Regions from separate parts of the Synechococcus sp. HK05 genome, predicted to be linked through region 1. Evidence: predicted binding sites of a transcription regulator. Region 1 holds the regulator's gene; each other region holds the start of a gene.

The links. The regulator NtcA, encoded in region 1, controls nitrogen genes in cyanobacteria. The targets are predictions, from matches to a motif close to GTANCNNNNGNTAC.
Region 2: KUL97_RS11390 (anthranilate phosphoribosyltransferase family protein) is a predicted target of NtcA. The motif match lies at 1,622-1,635, and genes of this name have one in related genera.
Region 3: KUL97_RS11365 (molybdenum cofactor guanylyltransferase) is a predicted target of NtcA. The motif match lies at 2,082-2,095, and genes of this name have one in related genera.
Region 4: KUL97_RS11465 (circularly permuted type 2 ATP-grasp protein) is a predicted target of NtcA. The motif match lies at 2,113-2,126, and genes of this name have one in related genera.

Annotation. Positions count from the first base shown of each region.
Region 1 covers NZ_JAHRXJ010000011.1:31,629-35,835, reverse strand. The annotation lists gene KUL97_RS09655 (resolvase) at 1-426, opposite strand, end outside; gene KUL97_RS09650 (DUF3084 domain-containing protein) at 423-1,580, opposite strand; gene ntcA (global nitrogen regulator NtcA) at 1,619-2,359, opposite strand; gene rph (ribonuclease PH) at 2,424-3,158, opposite strand; gene KUL97_RS09635 (cob(I)yrinic acid a,c-diamide adenosyltransferase) at 3,281-3,901, shown strand; gene dcd (dCTP deaminase) at 3,901-4,207, shown strand, end outside.
Region 2 covers NZ_JAHRXJ010000011.1:396,662-400,868, reverse strand. The annotation lists gene KUL97_RS11405 (formate/nitrite transporter family protein) at 1-154, shown strand, start outside; gene KUL97_RS11400 (HEAT repeat domain-containing protein) at 157-954, shown strand; gene cynS (cyanase) at 1,011-1,472, opposite strand; gene KUL97_RS11390 (anthranilate phosphoribosyltransferase family protein) at 1,697-2,782, shown strand; gene KUL97_RS11385 (hypothetical protein) at 2,785-2,946, opposite strand; gene KUL97_RS11380 (nitrate reductase associated protein) at 3,236-3,700, shown strand; gene KUL97_RS11375 (molybdopterin oxidoreductase family protein) at 3,661-4,207, opposite strand, start outside.
Region 3 covers NZ_JAHRXJ010000011.1:391,015-395,221, forward strand. The annotation lists gene moaB (molybdenum cofactor biosynthesis protein B) at 1-300, shown strand, start outside; gene KUL97_RS11360 (GTP 3',8-cyclase MoaA) at 383-1,411, opposite strand; gene KUL97_RS11365 (molybdenum cofactor guanylyltransferase) at 1,411-1,995, opposite strand; gene KUL97_RS11370 (MFS transporter) at 2,293-3,849, shown strand; gene KUL97_RS11375 (molybdopterin oxidoreductase family protein) at 3,939-4,207, shown strand, end outside.
Region 4 covers NZ_JAHRXJ010000011.1:410,246-414,452, forward strand. The annotation lists gene KUL97_RS11460 (alpha-E domain-containing protein) at 1-630, opposite strand, end outside; gene KUL97_RS11465 (circularly permuted type 2 ATP-grasp protein) at 624-2,063, opposite strand; gene KUL97_RS11470 (PilZ domain-containing protein) at 2,176-2,574, shown strand; gene ureC (urease subunit alpha) at 2,559-4,207, opposite strand, start outside.

The DNA of each region.
Region 1 (4,207 bases):
GCCGAGGAGCTCCAGGTCTGGACTGCGGCTGAGCGCCTGGCCCAGGTGGCGCTCGAGCAGCAACTGGGCCACCACATCATCCACATCCCTTGGAGGCACGCGCAGACCGCGGGGCAGCCATCGCCGCCAGCCGCGGGCGGGCTCTAGTTGCCAGAAGCGATCCCTGGCGGCGAGGGTGGTGCCCGCCTCAGGGATCAGCTGCATGTGCAGCTGCTGCGCGCGGAGCCACTGCTGCCAGGGCCGGCTACCGGTGCCATCCCCCAGCAGCACCGCTGCATAGCCCGGGCTTTGCGCCCACTCCAGCAGCAGCACCCGGCAGCGCTCCGGTGGCAGCACGCCGGCGGCCAGCACTTGCAGCTGCTCCAGATCGGCCAGCACCAGGCCGCATTTGCTCCGGCCCGGATCGATGGCGGCGAGGTGGCTCACCGCGGGAGCGCCCGCAGTTCCACGGCCACCGGATCCACCAGGTCGCTGTTGCGCAGTGAGATCGCCTGCAGTTGCACCACCTGGCCGGTAGGGCGGTTGATGAGGGTCTGGCTCAGCTGGTTCACGCTCGCGGCATCGAACTGAAGGCCGCTGGCCAGGCTGCCGGCCCGCTGCACGGTGTTGTACGCCGAGGCGAGCAGCAGATTGAGGCGGCTGCGCACCTGCTCCGGGCTGCGTTCATCGCCTTCCAGCACGGTGGTGGCCAACTGTTCGCCCGCTTTCACCACCTGCTTGTTGCGGCGCACATCGGGGAAGGCCACCACCTGGCGTTCGCCCTTCAGCACGTTGGCGGCTGAGATCAGGCTCACCACCCAATCGCCCCGTTTGCTCAGGATGCCTTCGAGCTTGGTGATGTCGCTGCGGGGAACCAACAGGATCTGGCGGTTGGGGGGCTGCCCCGGCAGCACCCGCTGGAACACGTTGATGTTGGTTTGGCGGAGCAGGGCTTCGATCACCACCTTGGCCTGCTCAGGGCTTTGGATCCGCACCTTGGCAATCTCCAGCGGTTGGCCGCTGCTGATCACCACATCGCCGCGCCTGAGGGCGATCAGGTTGGTTTCCAGCTGCTGCAGCTCTTTGGCCGAGGCGCTGATGCGCGTGTTCAGCCGCGTCAGCTCTTCGCGGTTGCGGCGGATGTCGGCATCCTTGGCGCCGATCTCGCGGCTGAGCTGGTCGCGTTCCTGTTCCAGTTGGCGGCGCTGTTGCAGCAGCGGTGCCAGCTCCTTGCGTAGGGAAGCGGCCTGGGCTTCCACCATGCCCAGTTGGCTGCGGGCCTCCTGGCGCCCCTGCTCTGCGGCATTCAGATCGCTTTGGCTGCGCTCGAGGGCATCCCGGCCTTCGCGCAGGCGCCGCTCCAGTTGGTCGAGCTCAAACAGGCCGGTGCGCAGCCGATCGCTCACCAGCAGCATCAGGCCGAGCGAGATGGCACTGATCAGGCTGCCGGTGAGCACCGTGATCACCACGGCCGTGCGACGCGGCCGCATCCCCAGCAAGCTGAGGCGCGCTTTGCCCACCTTGGAGCCCAGCCGATCGCCGAGGGTGGAGAGCACTCCACCCAGCAGCAGCAGCGCCAGGATTAGCAGCCAGCCCGACACAAGCTTGCGCGACGACGCTCAGTATCGGTGGACAGCGCTCAGCTGAAGCGCTTGGCCAGGGCCAACGGATCAAACACCGTGATCTTTTTGCGGTCGATCTGCACCAGACCCGCGTTGCGTAGATCCCCCAGCAGGCGAGTGATCGTGACGCGCGTGGAGCCAATGGCTTCGGCGATCGCCTGGTGCGAGAGACGCAGATCAATCGTGATTCCTTCGCTGGTGGGGACGCCGAAATCGCGGCAGAGCACCAGCAGAAAGCTCACCAGCCGCGATGACATGTCGCGGTGGGTGAGGGTTTCGATCATGGTTTCCGTTTGCAGGATGCGTGAGGAGAGGCCTTGCAGCATCAGCAGACCCACGCTGGCGTCCTGCTCGATCGCCTTGCGCACCGAGGCGGCTGGGGCCGTGACCATCTCCACCCGGGTGAAGGCGACAGCGTGATAGAAGCGGTCGGATCGCTGGCCCGTGAGCAGCGAGAGCACCCCAAACAGGCTGTTTTCCCGCAGCAGCGCCACGGTGATCTCTTCGCCCGATTCATACACGCGCGAGAGCCGAACAGCGCCGCGCCGCAACAGATACACCTTCTCGGCCGGATCGCCCGGGAAGAAAATGGTTTTGCCGCGCTCCACTGTTTCGGTGGTGCTGCCACTGAGGCCACGGATCACATCCAGCAGGGTGGCGTTGGAGGCCACGGGAGATCCGGCCACCGGTGAGAGCCCTGCGGCGCCGGTGGTGGGGCTTGGGGAGTAGCGGCTGAAGCCTGGCTGGGCGCCGACCATAACGGCGGGGCAATTTGAGGCGGACCCTACGGATCACCCCTGCGGACTCTTGTAGTGATTGACACTATTTCGGGGCTTGCTCCAGCGCCTGCAGCTGACTATGCCGAAGCCGCTGCAGCCCGTCGTCCGCCAGATCCAGGAGTTGGTTGAGCTGGTGCCGCGAGAAGGGAGCCCCCTCGGCGGTGCCCTGCACCTCCAGCAGTTGCCCCTGGCTGTTCATCACCACATTGAGATCCACCTCGGCGCGGCTGTCTTCGCTGTAGTCGAGGTCGAGCAGGCCATGGCCATCCACCAGCCCCACCGACACCGCTGCCACCTGCTCCAGGAGGGGTGAGCGGTTGAGAACGCCGCGAGCCTCCAGGCGCTGCAGTCCCAGGGCCAGCGCCGCCCAGGCACCGGTGATTGAGGCGGTGCGGGTGCCGGCATCGGCCTGCAGGACATCGCAGTCGATGTGGAGGCTGCGTTCGCCCAGGGCTTCGAGATCCAGGCAGGCCCGCAGGCTGCGGGCGATCAACCGCTGGATTTCCTGGGTGCGGCCCGACAGTTTCATCAGCTCTCGCGGCTGGCGGCTCGGGGTGCTGGCGGGGAGCAGGCGGTAGTCCGCGCTGAGCCAGCCCTTGCCGGAGCCCTTCCGCCATTTCGGCACACCCTCCTCCAGGCAGACGCTGCAGATCACCGCGGTGCGGCCGGTGTGCACGGTGACCGAGCTCAGGGCAAAACCCATTGGATCCCAGTCGAAGCGGGTTGGGCGCAGTTCGCTCGGGCTGCGTCCATCGCTGCGGGAGGGGGCTGCGGGCATCGTTGGGGCCTGGATCTGCGTTGGCCCGATGGTACGGGTGTTTGCACTACAGGTAGTGGCTGATGCTTGCCCATCGGTTCACCACCGCTACATTCAGGATTCAGCGCGGCGGCCAAGCGGAGATGACGGCGAGCATTGCAGCCCTTCCCGGCAATGGCTCCAGCGGCCCATTCCGGCCTGGTCATCGAGCCGGCGGTGGCGGGCGAGCCGTGAGCTCGGTGTCTGCGCCTGGGCGCAGCCTGCGCCTGGTGGCGCAGCAGGAAGGTTTGCTGCAGGTGCACACCGCTTCGTTTCGCGGCAGTTTCAGCGGCGTGTTCAGTCAGGCCCTGCGCAGTGCCGGTCTCGGTAGCCGGGTGTTGATCAGCCAGTTCCTGAAAGGCGGGGTCGACCAGGGGCTGGAGCGCAGCGTCTGGCTGTGCGGCCGGCTGCAGTGGTTGCGCCCTGCCGTGGCTGGTTGCCTGGCGGAACCAGCGGCGGCCGATGCGGCTGGGGCCGCGGAGCGGGAGGCTGTGCGTGAGGTGTGGGCGTTCACCCGCGAGCAGATGCTGGCGGGTCAGCTGGATCAGCTGGTGCTCGATGAGCTGGGCCTGGCGGTGGAGCTCGGATACCTCGAGGAAGCGGAGGTGCTGGCGGCTCTCGAGCAGCGGCCCTCCAACCTGGATGTGATTCTGACGGGACCTTCCATGCCCAGCGCCCTGCTGGCGATGGCGGATCAGGTCACGCAGCTGCGCCGAGGTTTCTGATGCTCAAAAACGACCGCTGGATTAACGAGCAAGCCGCAGCCGGCATGCTCGAGCCCTTCCAGCCCAAGCTGGTGCGCCATCTCGATCCCGACAACGGTGCCCAGCCGGTGCTCAGCTTCGGCTGCTCCTCCTACGGCTACGACCTGCGCCTGTCGCCTCAGGAATTCCTGATCTTCAAGCACGTGCCGGGCACGGTGATGAACCCCAAGCGGTTCAACCCGGCCAACCTCGAGCCCGCCCCCCTGCACCGCGATGAGGACGGCGACTACTTCATCCTTCCGGCCCACTCCTACGGCCTCGGCGTAG
Region 2 (4,207 bases), 370 kb from region 1:
CATCCCCGTCACCGCCGGCAACATCGTGGGCGGGATGGTGTTCATCGGCATGCTCTTCTACAGCACCCACCGCACCAAGATCAGCAACGTGCTGCCCAAGGAGCACGATGAGAAGCTCGAACGCGAGCTCGCCGCCGAACTGGGCGCCCGCTGATCATGCCCTCCACTGCCGCTGCCCAAGGTGTGCTCTCGGCTGAGCAGCACACCGAGCTCGCCACCCGGCTGGGTCGCTGGCGGCGGCAACCCCTCAGCCCCGAAGAACTGGCTGAACTCCTGCCCCGGATCGCCGACCCTGATCTGGCCCTCGCCGTCGGCGAGCGGCTGGGCATGGCCGGCCCCGGGGCCATCGCTTTGATCCTGGAGCTCTGCAGCGATGGAGGCTGCAGCCTTCCATTGATCCGCGCCCTGGGCATCTGCCATCACCCACAGGCAAGGGATCAACTGCTGCAGTGGCTGCACCAAGCCGGAGAGCTACGCCCTGCCGTGCTCGAAGCGCTGGCCTGCTGGGGCCAGGAGATTGACCTCTCCATCATTGAATCGGCCCTGGCCGCGCCGGCCCAAGCGGAGCGATTGGCTGGCTTGGCACTGCTCACCTTCCGCAGCCGCAGCCTGAGCACTGAAGCGTTGCTCACACTCACCCAACCCCTCCTGAACGACCTGCGCGCCGAGGTGGTGATCGCCACCTTGCGACTGCTGCAACGCCGCCAGGAGCCTGAAATTCTGGCCGTGCTGGATTCCTGCATCGATGCCGATCAGCTGCCTGGCGTGGCGGAAACCGCCATCCAGGCCCTGGGCTGCATTGGCAGCCAAGACAGCTGCCGGCTGCTGCTCGCCCGCATGAGACAGCAGCAGCCTTCACGGCTGGACACCTGCATCCGCCGGCAACTCCAGGCGCAGGTGCGTCATCGCGCCTGGCTGGAGCAACAGCTGCGCGCGCAAAATCTCACGCTCTGATAGAGCAAGCCATCAAAAAAGCCCGCCGAAGCGGGCTCGCCGGGTGAACGCTCAGATCACCATTTTTTGTAGGGCAGGAACTTACCGCACATCGTGACCTTGACACGGTCGCCAGCAGGATCAGCAACCTTGTCGACATCAAGAGTGAAATCGATCGCACTCATAATGCCATCGCCGAACTTCTCCTGAATCACATCCTTGAGCGGCATGCCATACACCTGCATGATCTCGTAGAAGCGGTAGATCAGGGGATCTGTGGGGATCACAGGATCCAGGCCACCCTTGGTGGGATAGGCCTGCAGGGCTTCGGTGATCGCAGGATCCAGGCTGAGGAGTTCAGCCAACTTGGCGGCCTCTTCAACGGATGCCGTGGACTGGCCATAGAAGAGAGAAGCGATCCACACTTCATCGCGACCCAACGCCGCCTCGAGATCCGCAAAGCTCAAACCTTTGGCCTTCTTGGCCGCCATGAGTGTGGCTGTGATCGTGGCCTGGGAGGGAGCCGCAAGGGAGGGCATTGCAGCGGGGGTAACAGTCATACCAAAAGCCGCAGTTGCGGCAAAACAGCAACGGAACGCTCAGAAAAAAGCGCCGTTCCGGTTTCAAGAATCGCCCGACCCAAGGCCTCAACAATGCAGCCGTTGCAACCGAAGGCCGCATCATTCTGGTAGCGATCGCTACCAGAAGCCGCCCCATCGGCGCGCAGAATCGCAGTTGAGACCCAGCTTTAGCGATAACCGGCTTGACGCTCGCTGCCCCCGCCGCCACCCCAGATCAACTGTGCAGCGCTGCGAGCCGGGAGCGCTTCAAAACCTATCTGCGCAAAATCGGCAGCGGCGAACACACCAGCAGTGGCCTGAGCCGCGCCGAGGCCGCCGATGCCATGGAGCTGATCCTCGATGGAGGCGCCAGCCCAGCTCAGATCGGCGCGTTCCTGATTGCCCACCGCATCCGCCGGCCGGAGCCCCAGGAGCTCACCGGGATGCTGGATGTGTACAGGCGCCGCGGGCCTCAGCTGCACACCAGCAGCCCAGCGATCAGTTTTGGGATGCCCTTCGATGGGCGCACGCGCACCGCACCGATCTATCCCCTCACAGCCCTGGTGCTCGCCTCGGCCGGGCTACCGGTGGTGCTGCAGGGTGCGGGGCGCATGCCGGTGAAATACGGCATCACCGCCGTGGAACTGTTTGAGGCCCTGGGCGTAGGCCTCGGAGGCCGCAGCCTCAGCTGGGTGCAACAGCAACTGGATCAGTTGCAACTGGCTCTGGTGCATCAGCCCGACCATTTCCCTGCCGCCGAAAGCCTGATCAGCTACCGGGAAGATCTGGGCAAGCGCCCCCCGGTGGCCAGCCTGGAACTGTTGTGGACAGCCCACCAGGGTGAGCATCTGCTGGTGAGCGGGTTCGTGCATCCACCCACCGAAGCAAGAGCATGGCAAGCCCTGGAGCTGGCGGGTGAAACCAACGTGCTCACGGTGAAGGGCCTGGAAGGCAGCACCGATCTACCCATCAGCCGCGCTTGCGTCACCGGGCGGCCCAGCAACGGCGGTGAAGGGCGCCAAATCCTGCACCCCCGCGACCATGGCTGCTTTGGCCACGATCCCCTCTGGGAAGGCATCGAAACCTGGGGGGCCCAGGCCATGGCGGCCCTCGGCGGCCAAGGAGAGCTGGCCAACCCCCTGATCTGGAATGCCGGCACCTATCTCTGGCAAGCCGGCCTCGACCCTGATCAGGCCAGCGGCCTGGATCATGCGCGGGAGCTGCTGCAGAGCGGTGCCGTGTTGCAACGCCTGCAGCAGCTTCGAGATCACGCAGGCCCTCAGGCCTGAGCTCAGCGGCTGCCGAGGTCTTGCCAGAGGGTGGCTTGATGGGCCACCACGGGTTGCACAGCGCTGGGCTGAGCCGGTGCCACAGCCTGGGCGGTTTGCATGCTGCGAACCAGCTGAACCGCAAGGGAGGCCACCACAAAGGCCCCGATGAATCCGGCAGCCACGGTGATGGGGCTGCGCTCAGTGCGAACTGCCGAGGAACGAAGAGCCATCAAACCGAAGCATCACTTCGATCACTATGGAGACTCCGCCCAACCCATGCCAGCGGCAGGCGCGAGAAACGTTGCAGAGGCAGCACCCAAACCCCAGCTGGAGAGAGCCAGCTGACGCTGATCTGCTGTGATCCAGCCATGGCACACCCCAAGACTCATTCCCAGGGCAATCGCAAAGCGCATCGCTCAACCACTTGAATGAAGGCATGGTCGTGGCAGTGCGCTACCCGCGCGGCAACCGATGACACCAAATCCAACAGCCAACCACTGCTTCGGCTTCGAACAAGACTTTGTGGGCCAATGGCGCTGCATTCCGCTCTGCGTGCGCCGGAAGTTGGATCTCATCGGGCTCAAGCTGAAGCTGAACCACTGGCTGGCGATGAGCCAGGCGCAGCGGCAAGACTTGGTGGATTGGGATGATCAACCAGCAGCCCTCGCGGCCATGGCGGAGCACTGCCGCACCCTCACCCGCTCGATGGCCGACGGGGAAGCGAAACCGCTACCACCGGCACGGGAAGAGCCCTGGCAGCTGAGCACCTTGGTGGCAGCCCATGTGGCGGCCGCCGCCAGCGAACGCGGCATCGCCCTGGGCGTTGAACAGTGGCAACAACTCAACGAACTTGAGCGCTTCGCCCTCTGCAAACTGGCCCGCCCCGGCCACGACCATCACAACCTGGAGGCCGCGTTCTCAGAAGTGCTGGGCTGAAGAAACAGGCGCCGCAGCCGCTGCAAACGGCCCTCGCTCTGCTCCACCGGCTTCACCACCGACACGGCAGGCGCCACCACCACCGCCGTGGCCTTCAGTTCAGGCTGCTTGGAGATCGGGCACGCCTGATCGTGCATCAACACATTGGCTTCACAGGCCTGGTCCTGGCTGAAGCCCCAGTGCATCGGCAGAAACACCGAACCCGGGCGAATGCGATCACTCACCAGCACCTTGGCGGTGACGCTGCCACGCCTTGAGCTCACGGCCGCCAGCTCGCCATGCACCACGCCGAAGCGCTTGGCGTCGTTGGGATGGATCTCGAGGAGTGGCTCGGGATGCATGGTCTGCAAGCGATCCACCTTGGCCGTGCGCGTCATCGTGTGCCACTGCCCCAAATAGCGGCCCACCGTGAGCACCAGGGGATACACCGCACAGGGAGGCTCCGCCAGGCCAAGCACCGGATCCACCACGAACCGGGCCCGGCCCGACGGTGTGGGGAAGCAGCCG
Region 3 (4,207 bases), 360 kb from region 1:
GGCACGGGGCTCACCGGCCGGGATGGCACGCCAGAAGCGGTGGCACCCCTGCTGGATAAAACGATCGAGGGTTTCGGGGAGCTGTTTCGGGTGCTCTCCTTCGAAACGATTGGCACCAGTACCCTCCAGAGCCGCTGCCTTGCCGGGGTGGCCAATGGCACGGTGATTTTCGTGCTGCCGGGTTCGTTGGATGCGGTGGAAACCGCCTGGGATCGCTTGATCTCAGCTCAGCTCAATGAAGCCACACGCCCCTGCAATTTGGTGCAGTTGCTGTCGCGTTTGACAGAGCCGGCGGGCTGAGCTCCGGTGATGCCCCCTGTTGGCCTTTCTCTACGCCTCAGTGGAATGGGCCGGTGTCTCGGGCTACTTCGCTGGAGCAGCGTCAGCCGCCGAGATAGGCCATCTCTGCGTGGGGCTGCTTGGTGGCGCCGGTGCGCTCGCGGGTTTCGCTGTAACGATCGGTGCGTGCGATCCAGAGGTCTGCCATCGCTTGGTGCAGTTGAGCGGGCGTGATCCCCGGTTGCAGCCAGGGCCGTAGATCCACACCGCTGCCGGGGGCTGCAAACAGGCAGGTGTAAGCGATGCCATCGGCCGTGATGCGCAGCCGGTTGCAATCGCCGCAGAAGGGTTCACTCACCGATGCCACCACGGCCACGGCGCCATGCCCATCGCTGTAACGCCATCGGTTGGCAGTGCCGTGCTGGGCTCGGCCCATGGCCTCCAGCGGCCAGCGCTCATGAATCGTTTGCACCATCGCGGCGGCGGGCACAACATCGGCCCCACTCCAGCCGTTGCGGTTGCCCACATCCATGTATTCGATCAGGCGAAGTTCTAGGCCGCGCTGGCGGCCCAAGGCCGCCAGGGGCAGCAGTTGATCCTCGTTGCGGCCTCGCTGGATCACCGCGTTGAGCTTCAGAGCGCCAGTGGCTGGATCAAAGCCGGCGCAGCGTGCATGCTCGATCGCCTCCAACACCTGCTGGAGGGCTCGCGCGCCAGCTGCCTCATCCGCCAGGCCCGCCATGGTTGCCACGCTGGCGGGGTTGCTGCCATCCAGGCTCAGGGTGAGGCGATCCAGGCCAGCGCTGCGCAGGCGCTGGGCGCGTTCGGCGCTCAGCAGCAGGCCATTGCTCGTGAGGGCGATCTCGTGTAAGCCCTGCTCGCGTAGGGCTTGGCAGGCGCGGATTAGGGCCTCGAGCTGTGGATACAGCAGCGGTTCGCCGCCCGTTAGGCGCAGGCTGCGCGCCCCCAGGGCGACCGCCGCTGTAATCAGCTGCAGCCGCTGCTCCAGGCTCAGCAGCCCCGGGGGCTCCTGCCCATCCGGTAGGCAATAGGGGCAGGCCAGGTTGCAGCGGGCTGTGAGCGAGAGCCGCAGCACGCCCAAGGGCCTGCCCAGGGCATCAACGGCTGGCATCACAGAGGGCTGAGCGGCTCCAGCTCATCAAAACGGTTCACGTTCTGTATCGACTCTGCCTTCAGCTGCACGCTGCAGCACCGTTCATCGGCCAACCACCGTTGCAGCCTGCGCTCCCCCGTGGCAATGGTGCGCTCGAGGCGATCGCGCCTTGGTTTCGTGGCGGGGTAGATCCCCAGGAGGGGTTGGCTGCGGTGGCCGTCGTGGGCCAGATGGATTGCGGTTGCATCACTGCCCGCTGCCTGCAGCAGCTGGTGCAGCACAGCGCTGTCCAGCCCGGGCATATCCACTGGGCACAGCAGGAGCTGTTGATCGGGATGGAGCTCCATCAGGCGATGCAGTGCCAGCAAGGGGCCTTGCCAGGGAGGCGGCTCGGCAATCGCCTCGAGCTGCGGTAGCTCGAGGTCGCGGGCCAGCTGGAGATGTTCCGGCCAGCGCGTGAGCAATGTGATCGGGGCTCCGAGCTCAGCTAGCTGCTGCAGGGTGTGCTCCAGCCAGCTGCCTCCAGCTTGGTGGGGCAGGAGCGCCTTGTCGCGACCCATGCGCTGGCTGGCGCCACCACTCAGTAGGCAAGAGCGCACCATCACAACCGCTGGTTGTCTCTCAAGCCGAGTTGAAGGGTAGAGCTGGGGCAAGTTGCGAGCCTTTCGCGCATGTTGAGCCTCGAGATGTAGCCGTTGCTACGGATGCTTCCGGCTTTGAGGGCCGCGTTGGTTGTTGGTCTCGCGATGCTCGCTTGTTTTGTAGCAGCCGCCACATCTCGAGGCCTCTGCTGGGTGGTGCAATCCCTGCAACGGTTTGCATTGGCGCCGTTGCATTGCCTATCCCGGTCGCTGCTGTTCTGAGGGCCAGGGTTCGTCTCGTTCCATCGAAGCTCGTTCATGCTTGGCGACCTCTGGTCGTTCCAGGGGAGATATCGAACGCTCCATCTCACCTGGTTCGCCTTTTTCCTCACCTTTGTTGTTTGGTTCAACCTGGCACCTCTGGCCACCACGGTGAAGGCTGATTTCGGCCTCACCGTGCCCCAGATCCGCACCCTGGCCATCTGCAATGTGGCCCTCACCGTGCCGGCTCGCATCCTGATCGGGATGCTGCTGGATAAGTTCGGCCCGCGCATCACCTACTCCACGTTGTTGGTGTTTGCGGCCATTCCCTGCTTGATGTTTGCTGCAGCCCAGGATTTCAGCCAGTTGGTGGTGGCTCGTCTGCTGCTCTCGATCGTGGGTGCTGGCTTTGTGATCGGCATCCGCATGGTGGCCGAGTGGTTCCCGCCGAAGGAAATCGGTTTGGCTGAGGGTGTTTACGGCGGCTGGGGCAACTTCGGTTCAGCCTTCTCCGCCCTCACCCTCGTGATCGTGGCCGGTTGGCTCTCCTTCTCCGGTGGCTTTGAGCTGCCCACCGGTGAAATCCTCAATTGGCGCGGTGCCATCGCCCTCACCGGCATCATCTCGGCGGTGTATGGTTTCATCTATTACGCCAACGTTTCCGATACTCCCCCGGGCAAGACCTACCAGAAGCCTGCCAAATCAGCTGGCCTGGAAGTGACCTCCATGAAGGACTTCTGGGGTCTGCTGGGTATGAATGTGCCCTTCGCTGCCATCCTGGCTGTGCTGGTGTGGCGCCTGCAGAAGGTCAAGTTCCTCGATGCCACCGGCTACACCATCGGTATGGCGTTGGTGCTGATCTGGTTTGCCTTCCAAACCTGGGGCATCATCCGCACCAACCGTGATCTGATCCTTGGCAACAAGACCTACCCCAAGGAGGATCGCTATGAGTTCAAACAGGTGGCCATTCTTGAGCTCACCTACATCGTGAACTTTGGCTCTGAGCTGGCCGTGGTGTCGATGCTGCCGGCCTTCTTCGAGAGCACCTTTGATCTGCCCAAGGCCACAGCCGGCATCCTGGCTTCCTGCTACGCCTTCGTGAACCTGGTGGCACGCCCCGGCGGTGGACTCATCTCTGATCGCATGGGCAGCCGCAAGGGCACGATGGGCTTCCTGACCATTGGTCTGGGCATCGGCTATCTGGTGATGAGCCTGATCAAGCCTGGAACCTTTACCGGTACGGCGGGGATTGCGATCGCTGTGCTGCTCACCATGGCCTGCTCCTTCTTTGTGCAGGCGGGTGAAGGCGCCACCTTCGCCATGGTGCCCCTGGTGAAGAAGCGGGTCACCGGCCAGATCGCCGGCATGGTGGGTGCCTACGGCAACGTGGGCGCCGTGGCTTACCTCACCATCTTCAGCCTGCTTCCCATTTGGATGGGCGGTGATGCGGCTGAACCCAGTGCTGAGATTGTGGCGGCATCGAATAGTGCCTTCTTCCAGATCCTGGGGATTGCCGGCCTGATTGTGGGCTTCCTTTGCTACTTCTTCCTCAAGGAGCCCAAGGGTTCCTTCGCCGAAGAACACGCCGACGAAACGGCTCTGGCGCAGGTCTGAGTTTTCGCCAACCATCACCACCCAGCGAGGCATGGGTGGCAGCAGGGGAGCCCTCCGGGGTTCCCCTTTCTCCGTCTTTTGCTCGCTCCATGGCCCATTCCTCAACCGGCAGTGTGCGCAGTCAGTGCCCCTACTGCGGTGTGGGTTGCGGGCTCGAGCTGATGCCGCCCGCCCAGCCGGGTCAGGCGGTGAAGCGTGATGCCGAAGGCAACCCGGTGTGGACGGCCCGCGGTGATCGCCAGCACCCCTCCAGTCAGGGGCAGGTGTGCATCAAGGGGGCCACGGTGGGTGACACCCTGGCCCGCGGCCGCTTGAGCGAGCCGTTGTTTCGCTCCAGCCTGGATCAAGACTTCAAGCC
Region 4 (4,207 bases), 380 kb from region 1:
GAACATTTGATAGGCACCAGCTGAGCGCAACAGCGAAATCCACTGCAGTTCATCCAGCACGCCGCCCACCTCCTCCGGGCTGGGTAGCAGCAGGAAGTACTTCACATCGAGGATGCGCGTGGTTTTGTCGGCGCGCTCGATCAGCCGGCCCAGGCGGCTGAATTGCCACGAGAGATCCCGGCTCAAGGTGGCGTCGGTGATGCCATAGAAGAGCTGACAGCCGCGGCGGATTTCGCGCAGCTGCTCCTGGGGTGGCTGGTGCCAGAAGCTGTCGCTCTCCAGCAGGGTCCAATACAGATCGTTGATCTGCTCCCACATCTCGGTGGTGATCACATCGCGGATCTGGCGGGCGTTCTCCCGGGCCAGGGCGATGCAGTTCACGATGCAGCTGGGGTTGTCCTCAGCCTTCACCAGAAACTCCACCACCTGCTCAGGGCCCCCGCTGGGATAGAGCTGATCGAACAGTTCGCGATCACCGCTGGCATCGATCAGCGGCTGCCAGGGCTCGGCGCTGCCCGGGGGGCAGTCGAGCGCCATGGCCTCGCTCACCTCTACGAAGCGCGAGAGGTTCTCGGCGCGCTCCACGTAGCGATTGATCCAGTAGAGCGAATCCGCAACGCGGCTCAGCATGCGCTTTCCTCCACGATCCAGGTGTCTTTGCAGCCGCCGCCCTGCGACGAATTCACCACCAGCGATCCTCGCTTGAGGGCGACCCTGGTGAGGCCGCCAGGTGTGACCCAGGCTTCCTTGCCCCGCAGCACATAGGGCCGCAGGTCCACGTGGCAGGGATAGAGCTCCCCTTCACTCAGGGAGGGCACCGTGGAGAGCTCGAGGGTGGGCTGGGCGATGAAGTTGCGCGGATTGGCCTTGATCTTCTCGGCGAACTCGAGGATCTCCGCCTGGCTGGCGTGGGGGCCGATCAGCATCCCGTAGCCACCCGCTTCCGACACCGCCTTCACCACCAGCTCGTTCAGGTGCGCCAGCACGTAGGCCTGGTCATCGGGCCGTGAACACAGATAAGTGGGCACGTTCTCGATGATCGGTTCCTCGCCCAGGTAGTACCGCACCATCTCCGGCACGTAGGCGTAGATCAGCTTGTCGTCGGCCACGCCGGTGCCTGGTGCGTTGGCAATGGCCACGCGACCCTGGGCATACACCTCCATCAACCCGCGAACGCCCAGCATCGAATCGCTGCGGAACACATCCGGATCGAGGAAGTCGTCGTCGATGCGGCGGTAGATCACGTCCACCGGCTCGAGCCCCTGGGTGGTGCGCATCCACACCCGCCCGTCCTGGCAGGCGAGGTCACGCCCCTCCACCAGGGAGATGCCCATCTGCTGGGCTAGGTAGCTGTGCTCGAAATAGGCGCTGTTGAACACCCCCGGTGTGAGCAGCACCACCCGCGGGGTTTCCGTCCAGGGCGCCAGATCCCGCAGGGTCTGCAGCAGCTGTGAGGGATAGCTGTCGATCGGCTGCACGGTGCGGCCGCTGAACAGACTCGGGAACATGCGCTTCATCACGCGCCGGTTCTCGAGGAAGTAGGCCACCCCCGAGGGGCAGCGCAGGTTGTCTTCCAACACGCGCCAGGTGCCGGCGCCATCGCGCACCAGATCAAGCCCGGAGATCTGGCACCACTTGCCCAGGGGCGGGCGGAAGCCGCGCAGCTGCGGCCGCCAGCCCTGGGAGCTCTCCACGTCTTCCCGGGGGATCACGCCATCGCGAAGGATGGCCTGATCGCCATACACGTCTGCCAGAAACAGATCGATCGCCTCGAGGCGCTGGATCAGGCCGCGCTGCAGCAGGTCCCAGTCGCTGGAGCCGATCAGGCGGGGCAGGGGATCAAAGGGAAGGATGCGCTCACCGCCGCGGGTGCCGGAATCGTTGAGGCGGAAGGTGGCCCCCAGCCGCTTGAGCAGCATGCCGGCCGCGGCGTGGTTGCGGTTGAGTTGTTCCAACCCCAGGGCTCCCAGGGAGGAGAGCAGCGGTTGCAGCGCGCTGCGGGGTTCTTCGCTGGCGCTGAAATATTCGTCGTAGCCCTTGCTGGGCCGGTAGTCGGTGAACATCGCCGAGCCTGCGGTGGCGTGATCATGCAGAGCTTCCCGGCCCCCTCAGGTGGCTGTTGCTACGGAAGCGTTGGGTTGGCGCCGACCCGTGTGCCTGCCTAGCGTTTGGCTCATGGCGCACCCTGAGCAGCCCCTCGATGAATCCCTCTGGGATCAGGCGGGCCAGCCCTTCAATCGCCGCCATGAACCCCGCCTGGCGGTGGGCAGCGTGTTGCCGGTGCAGCTGCGCTTCCTGCCCGCCGGGCAGCCCCCACAGCCCTGGATCACCGCCGACATCCTCGACATCAGCCATGGCGGCATGGCGCTGCTGGTGCCCTGCTTGGCGGAGCCCCTGGTTGGTGAACCGCTATTGCTGGATGTGAGCCAGCATCCGGGGTTTGGGGCGGTGCGGCTCCCGGCGGTGCTGCGGTGGAGCCGCCCTGCCGGTGAGCTTGGGCTGGTGCAGCTGATCGGCGTGCAGCTGGACCAGCCGCTGCCCCGGGTGCCACCCCTGGTTCAGAGCAGGAAGTAGCGCTGCGCCATCGGCAGCACCTCGGCGGGCTCGCAGCTGAGCAGCTCGCCGTTGGCGAACACCTCGTAGGTCTGCGGGTCCACCTCCACCTTGGGCAGGGCGGTGTTGTTTTTCATCGCCGCCTTGTTGATGCCGCCGCGGGTGTTCTGCACCGGGACGCAGCGCCGCTCCAGCCCCAGCAGCCGCTGCACATCGGCGTCGAGGGCGGCCTGGCTCACGAAGGTGAGGCAGCTGGGGGCCAGCGCCTTGCCGTAGCTGGCAAACATCGGGCGGCCGTGCACCGGGCCGGGGGTGGGAATCGAGGCGTTGGCATCGCCCATCTGCGCCCACACGATCGAACCGCCCTTGAGCACCAGCTCCGGCTTCACGCCGAAGAAGCCCGGCTTCCACAGCACCAGATCCGCCAGTTTGCCCACCTCCACCGAGCCCACCTGGTGATCGATCCCATGGGCGATGGCTGGGTTGATCGTGGTCTTGGCGATGTAGCGCTTCAGGCGGGTGTTGTCGTTGCGGGCGCTGTCTTCGGCCAGGGCACCCCGCTGCACCTTCATCTTGTGGGCCGTCTGGAAGGTGCGGGTGATCACCTCGCCCACCCGGCCCATGGCCTGGGAATCGCTGGCGATGATTGAGAAGGCCCCGATGTCATGAAGGATGTCCTCGGCGGCGATCGTTTCGCGGCGGATGCGCGATTCGGCAAAGGCCACGTCCTCCGGGATCTTTGGATCGAGGTGGTGGCACACCATGAGCATGTCGAGGTGTTCCTCGAGCGTGTTCACCGTGTAGGGCCGGGTGGGGTTGGTGCTGCTGGGCAGCACGTTGGCCTCACCGCAGATCTTGATGATGTCGGGGGCGTGGCCGCCGCCGGCCCCCTCGGTGTGGAAGGTGTGGATGGTGCGGCCGCCGATGGCGCGGATCGTGTCCTCCACGAAGCCCGCTTCGTTGAGCGTGTCGGAGTGGATGCACACCTGCACATCGAAGCGGTCGGCCACCGTGAGGCAGCAGTCGATCGCGGCGGGGGTGGTGCCCCAGTCTTCATGGAGCTTGAGGCCGCAGGCACCGGCGCGGATCTGCTCTTCGATCGCCTCGGGGGTGGAGGCGTTGCCCTTGCCGTAGAAGCCCAGGTTCACCGGCAGGCCCTCGGCCGCCTGGAGCATGCGGCTGATGTGGAAGGCGCCGGGGGTGCAGGTGGTGGCGTTGGTGCCGGTGGCCGGGCCGGTGCCGCCGCCCATCAGGGTGGTCACGCCGCTGGCCAGGGCCGTTTCGATCTGCTGGGGGCAGATGAAGTGCACGTGGGTGTCGATCGAGCCCGCCGTGAGGATGTGCCCCTCGCCGGCGATCGCCTCGGTGCCGGGTCCCACCACGATGTCCACACCGGCCTGGGTGTCGGGGTTGCCCGCCTTGCCGATCGCCACGATGCGGCCATCGCGCAGGCCGATGTCGGCCTTCACAATCCCCCACCAATCCAGGATCAGGGCGTTGGTGATCACCGTGTCCACGGCGCCATCGGCGCGCGTGGTCTGGGCCTGACCCATCCCGTCGCGGATCACCTTGCCGCCGCCAAACTTCACCTCATCGCCGTAAACGGTGAAGTCGCGTTCCACCTCCAGGATCAGCTCGGTGTCGGCTAGGCGCA